Niabella yanshanensis: one gene and its partner. The protein of the gene in region 1 interacts with the protein of each later gene in a pairwise test. Links are inferred from orthologs where the notes say so. Each region holds a gene or a part of one and is shown in the gene's direction. Other genes may lie near its edges.

The links.
Region 2: the proteins of U0035_RS10895 (region 1) and U0035_RS18630 interact in binary tests that used the Escherichia coli proteins (3 or more experiments, as listed by UniProt). The link is inferred for Niabella yanshanensis from one-to-one orthologs.

What each region holds. Positions count from the first base shown.
Region 1 is NZ_CP139960.1:2,660,946-2,664,276, reverse strand. The notes cover bases 187-3,186. They hold U0035_RS10895 (diflavin oxidoreductase), read left to right. Parts: upstream 187-831; coding sequence 832-2,541; downstream 2,542-3,186. Other genes in these bases: U0035_RS10890 (NADPH-dependent assimilatory sulfite reductase hemoprotein subunit), read left to right, coding at 2,621-3,186; cobA (uroporphyrinogen-III C-methyltransferase), read left to right, coding at 187-842. Also shown: more of cobA, read left to right, coding at 1-186; more of U0035_RS10890, read left to right, coding at 3,187-3,331. UniProt on the Escherichia coli protein: Component of the sulfite reductase complex that catalyzes the 6-electron reduction of sulfite to sulfide. This is one of several activities required for the biosynthesis of L-cysteine from sulfate.
Region 2 is NZ_CP139960.1:4,465,059-4,468,306, forward strand. The notes cover bases 172-3,088. They hold U0035_RS18630 (MOSC domain-containing protein), read left to right. Parts: upstream 172-1,179; coding sequence 1,180-1,998; downstream 1,999-3,088. Other genes in these bases: U0035_RS18620 (rubredoxin), read left to right, coding at 172-458; mobA (molybdenum cofactor guanylyltransferase), read right to left, coding at 513-1,118; moaA (GTP 3',8-cyclase MoaA), read left to right, coding at 2,001-2,981; U0035_RS18640 (molybdopterin molybdotransferase MoeA), read left to right, coding at 3,014-3,088. Also shown: more of U0035_RS18620, read left to right, coding at 1-171; more of U0035_RS18640, read left to right, coding at 3,089-3,248.

The sequences.
Region 1 (3,331 bases):
CAAAGGCAGGCATAGGGTCAGTGGTATTAGCAGCAGCTGGTCCCGGTGACCCCGACCTGATAACGGTAAAAGCAGCTAATGCTTTGCGCGAAGCTGAAGTGGTTTTAATAGACCGGCTGGTAAGTGAAGTCATACTACATCGATACGTTTCGGCTGACGTTGAAATAGTAAGAGTGGGTAAGGAATGCCGCAATAACATTTCAACGCCTCAGCAGGTGATCAACGAATTAATTGTTGATTACGCCCTGAAAGGTAAAAAAGTGGTTCGTTTAAAGGGAGGAGATGTATCTATCTTTTCTAATGTTTTAGACGAGCTGCAGGCATTGATCGCCAATAAAATTCCCTACGAAATTATTCCGGGTGTTACAGCTTCTTTAGGTGCTGCGGCTTATGCCGGCATCCCTTTAACGGCACGGGGCTATGCTACTTCCGTAAGGTTTTTAACCTATTATAAATCTGACATTGTCACTGACGGGCATTGGAAAGAACTGGCACGCACCAACGATACGCTGGTCTTTTATATGTCATCCGGCACACTCGAAAATGTTGTGAGAAAGCTTCAGCATTTCGGTGTTCAGAAAGATGTACATGTAGCCGTGGCAGAGCAGGCAACTACCTGTTATCAGCGCATACATGAATGCAATATTTATGATTACGACCAGGTACTGGCAGGGAAGCAATTTGTTTCGCCCTCGCTGGTAATCATCGGGAAAGTAGTAGCCTTACATCAACAGTTTAAATGGCTGAAAAATAGTGAGCACGGGGAACAATATTTTGTACCGGTAGGCGAAGGAATCCAAAACATCAACGAACTTAATAAACCAATAAAGCATGTTATCTGAAGATAAACTGCAGAAGATTAAAGAATTTACTTCTACACTGTCCAGGGAAGAGCTGATCTGGCTGAACGGCTATATTGCCGGGCAGGCTGGCGCATTACAGGGCGCGCTTCCTTCATCTGGAACTCCTGCAGCACTAAATAAGAAAATTACACTGGCATACGGTACCGAAACCGGTAACTCCAAAAAGCTGGCTACTCAGCTGGCAGGTATTGCCAAGAAGAAAGGCATCGGTGTAAAGCTGGCTGGGCTGGATCAATACAGGTTTACAGACCTGACCAAAGAAGAATATTTCTTTGTAGTCATCAGTACGCAGGGTGAAGGCGAGCCGCCGCTGCTGGCTAAGAAGTTTTATGACCAGCTGCATGAGCAGGCTGTTGAGTTGAAGAAAATGAAATTCGGTGTATTGGCGCTGGGTGATACTTCCTACGCACAGTTTTGTAAAACCGGAGAAGATATTGATGCCAGGCTGGAAGCCTTAGGTGCTCATCGTATGTTACCTCTGAAAAAGTGTGATGTAGATTATGAGGAAGATTCCCTGCATTGGATCGACAATGTAGCCACTGTATTGCAAACCAGCGTGGGAAGTGTTCCGGCTATTGCGGCTCCATTAGTTGAAGAAAAGAAGCCTGTCGGTAAAAAACATTACAACGGTATTATTGTAACCAACATCAATTTAAACGATAGAGGTAGCAATAAAGAAACCTATCATGTAGAGATCAGTACAGATGAGGATCTGGATTATCTACCCGGTGATGCACTGGGACTGATCCCGGTAAACAGTGATGCTGCTGTAGAAGAAATCATTACGTTAACAGGTGTAAATCCCGACCTGGAAATACAAACTGCCAAGGTAAAGGCGCCGGTTCGTGAGTTGTTAAAAAAGCATCTGAATATTTTATACCCGCTTAAGTCTACCATAAAACAGTACGCAGCTATAACGGGTTACGAAATTCCTGAAGAAGTAAGATTGAGCATCCCTGATTTGCTCAAAAAGTATCCTATAAAGGCTGCTGCCGCTTTTGAAGAAGTGATTAAGATATTAACGCCCCAGGCGCCAAGGTTATATTCTATTTCTTCGGCACCGGGAAGCCATGGTTTGGGCGAAATACATATTACGGTAAGTAAGGATGAGTACTATGTGGAAGATGATAAGCGTACCGGCGTGAGCAGTGAGTTCTTTTCAACGCACCCGGCAGGTACTGAGTTTGAATTCTTCATACAGAAGCAGAAGCACTTCAGACTTCCTGCCAATGATAAAGATGTGATCATGATCGGGCCGGGTACAGGTATTGCGCCTTTCCGTTCTTTTATTGCAGAAAGAGATGCACAGGGTGCGGAGGGCCGTAACTGGCTGTTCTTTGGAGAGCAACATTTTGTTACCGACTTTTTGTACCAGACGGAATTGCAGGATTATTTACAAACAGGCGTATTGACCAACCTGGACGTAGCTTTCTCGCGCGATCAGAAAGAAAAGATCTATGTACAGCATCGTATGAAACAAAGAGGCGCTGAGTTATATGATTGGATCAGCAACGGCGCTTATATGTACATCAGCGGAAAGCGGGAACCAACCAGCAAAGATGTAGAAAAAATGCTTGTAGAAATTTTTAAAGAGCATGGTAATAAAACGGAAGAAGAAGCCGAGAAATATCTGCACCAATTAGTAGAAGAAGGACGTTGGGAGAAGGATGTGTATTAATTGCCAATAGATCATAGACAATAGTTCATAGCAGTGGGCTGTGAACCATGAACCATTAACTATTAACGAATATAGAAGGATGAGCGAACAATCACCAGTAGAAAAGATAAAAATTGCCAGTAACGGCTTGCGTGGTACTTTAAAGGAAAGTTTGTCGGATAGCTATACAGGGGCCGTGCGTGAAGATGATACGAACCTGATCAAGTTTCATGGTATGTACCAACAGGATGACAGGGACAGGCGCGAGGAACGTAGCGCCAAGAAACTGGAATGGCTGTATTCCTTTATGCTGCGTCTGCGTTTACCGGGAGGTTTCTTAAAGCCCGAACAATGGGTGGCGATGCACCACGTGGCGGGAGAGCATTCGACCGGAACCATTAAAATAACTACCAGGCAAACCGTGCAATTACACGGCATCTTAAAGTCGCATATTAAACCCACCATGCAGTCGTTTAACCTTGCGGGACTGGACTCGATTGCAACCTGTGGCGACGTGAATCGTAATGTTTGCTGTACTTCCAACCCCGGCGAGTCTCCGGTGCATGATGAAGTATTTCAATTCGCATCTAAGATCAGCGAAATGGCTAAGCCCAAAACACAGGCCTGGTATGAGATCTGGATTGATAAAGAAAAAATAGGAGAGAAGACCGAAGAGGACCCTTTATATAAAGACCGCTATCTGCCCCGTAAACTAAAGATTGGTATAGCGGTTCCTCCCAATAATGATGTAGACGTATTCATCAATGATATAGCGTTGATCGCAATCATTGAAAATGATAAGTTGGTAGGC
Region 2 (3,248 bases), 1.8 Mb from region 1 along the record:
AGGGGAGTGAGATATTCAGCAGTATTCTCATTAAGCGAAAACCGCTGGTAAAAGTGCTGGGTAAAGGGTTCTTTTATGTGTACGATATTTTATGCTCCAAAGATTTTAATCCTAATGAGCGCACGGAAACGGTATTTATTAGCAATATTACCCGCTGGCACCTGGCGTCTGAGTTGCAGAACGCGGTTTTATGGTATTATAAGAGGAAGACAGAGCAGCGGGTAGCGCCACCCCAACCGGTTCCGGCTACCGTTAAGCCTGTAAAAGAGCCGGGAGAATGGCCTTATCAATGTACACATTGTTTAAGTGTTTATGATAGTATATATGGAGATCCGGACCAGGGAGTGGTAGCTGGTATTGCATTCCGGCAATTGCCGGATACTTATTGCTGTCCTACCTGCGAAGCACCAAAAAAGGATTTTAAGCGGATTTCATTGGAGTTTGTAGGTGAGCTGTGAATGGTCCCCATAGATGTAGCGATGATCCATGAACTATGAACCATGATCCCGGATCTACAGCCCATTCAGGTCGGCATGTGCGTTGAAGTTACGGAAGTATTTTTTTTGCTCCTCTTTAAGAGGTAAAGTGGCAAGCCGCAGATGATCCAATGTGAATTTCATGCTGAACTTCTTTAGTTGTCCTTCGCGCAGCATGGTCATTATTTGATGAAGCGCGGCAGCAGTATATATTGCGCACAGCGGTTCTGCCTCGCCTTCATTGGTATATAAAAAAACCTCAGCATCCTGTTTTTGATACAGGGTATACAGTTCTTTGAGTAAAAATGTTTCCATCAGGGGCATATCGCAGGCCAGTATAAACAGGTCTTCTGTGGGATTGGCGATGTGCGCACTTAGAAGCCCGAGTAGTGGTCCTTTTACAGGAAGGACGGTATTATCGGTTATTAATTCAACACCCGGCAGGCTATGAGCATAACTGTTTTCCTGTAAAGTGTTGATAGACGCTTTCACAGGTATGCCGAGGTCTTGTAATTTCCGGGCGGCATCAGTGGCCCAGTTGGCGACATCCGTTCGTAGTAGCCCCTTATCGCTGCCCATCCGGGAGCTCAGGCCTCCGCAAAGTATAATTCCCGTCATATTGCTTAAAAAATGATGTGTCATAAAATTAGTCATTCTTTTAAACAAAGCTTATCTGTAGACGAGAAAAGTGTACTTTCATAGTATGCTATCAATAAGTCACTTGTATGTATATCCTGTTAAATCCCTGGGAGGTATTCTGCTTGACCAGGTAAAGTTATCCGACCGGGGACTGGAGCATGACCGGAGATGGATATTGGTCGATGATAATAATCGCTTTATTTCCCAGAGGGAAGTGAGCAGGATGGCATTGCTGCATACTGTTATATGCGGCAGCCAATTGATCATTTTTGAAAAAGGGCATAGCGCCGACGTATTAGGGCTGGATTTGATTCCTGCCAACGGCGATAGGGTGAGAATAGAGCTATTTAAAGACGAAAGTGAAGGCGTAGTTGCCGAAGAAAGGGTTAATGACTGGTTCTCAAAAAAACTGGATTTAAATTGCCGGTTGGTGTATATGCCGGATACCATAAGAAGGGTAGTCGACCCCGTGTATGCCCATGACGGAGAGATAACGGCGTTTTCTGATGGATTCCCATTGCTGTTGATTGGCCAGGCATCTTTGAATGATTTGAATAACAGACTGGATCAATGGCTGCCCATGAACCGTTTCCGGCCCAATATCGTTTTTACCGGTGGAGCGGCTTTTGAGGAAGATACCATGAAAGAAGTGGTGATAAACGATATCAGCTTTTCGGCGGTAAAGCCATGCGCAAGATGTGTGGTGACCACTATCGACCAGGAGACCGGTGTTAAAGGAAAGGAGCCTTTGCGGACGCTGAATAAATACAGGCAGCTCAATAACAAACTTTATTTTGGACAGAATATTTTATACAAGGGTGAAGGAGTCTTAAGAATAGGAGATGAACTGAAAGTAATGCAGCGACAGCCTTATTTATTGTAACCATGCTTATTGATCGATACAACCGTGTTCATGATTATCTGCGTTTATCACTTACAGATAATTGCAATTTCAGGTGCTTTTATTGTATGCCTGAAGAGGACTATGCCTTTTCGCCAAGAGAAGCCTTAATGCAGGCCGGCGAAATAGAGCAGATCGCTCAAACCTTTGTCAGATTAGGTGTGAAGAAGATCCGGTTAACCGGTGGCGAACCACTGATCAGAAAAGATGCCGGTGTGATCATCAGGTCCCTGTCCCGCCTGCCGGTACAATTGGCGCTCACTACCAATGGCGTCAGGCTGCACGATTTTGCAGCAACTTTTAAAGAGGCCCGGCTTGGTTCTGTTAATATTAGCCTTGATACCTTACAGGCAGAGAAATTTCAAATGATTACCCGGAGAGACAGCTTTCGGCGAGTGATGGATAATATAAGCCTGATGCTGGATGATGGTGTACATGTGAAGATCAATGTAGTGGTGATGGCGGGTTTGAATGATAATGAGCTGCTTGATTTTGTAGCGTGGACAAAGGATACACCTGTACATGTGAGGTTTATAGAGTTCATGCCCTTTGCCGGTAACCGTTGGACCAGTAATAAAGTATTTACCTGGCAGCAAATACTGGAACGTATTTCTGAGGGATATTCTTTTCTCCCCTTAAAAGTAGATGCGCATGAAACCGCAAAAGCGTATATCGTACCGGGGCATGCAGGAACATTCTCGGTCATCAGTACCATGAGCGCTCCGTTTTGCAGTAGCTGCAATCGTATCAGGCTGACTGCCGATGGTAAATTGAAGAACTGCCTGTTTGCCCGGGGGGAAACAGATATTTTGTCTGCCCTGCGAAATGGAGGGGATATTGAAGCGCTCATCAAACAAAATATAGCCGCCAAGGCCCTTGAACTAGGGGGGCAGCTGAATAAGGATTTCGAAACGCTGAATGGCGATGAGGTTCTCAACAGGAGTATGATCGCTATAGGCGGCTGATCCGGTTTTTGATTATTGTACAAATAGAAATAATGATTAGTGTAGCAACCGCCAGGGAGTTGGTAACAGATAACACGGTTTGTTTGGCACCCGTTACCATTCCATTAAAAGATAGTTTAGGGAAAGCCCTGGCGGGTGATATAATTGCTCATGCCGATGTACCAGCTTTTGCACAATCGGCTATGGATGGTTATGCATTTTCTTTTGAGGATTGGCACAAAGAGAGTGCTCTGAAAATCAGCGGAGAAATGGCTGCGGGCGCCGGCG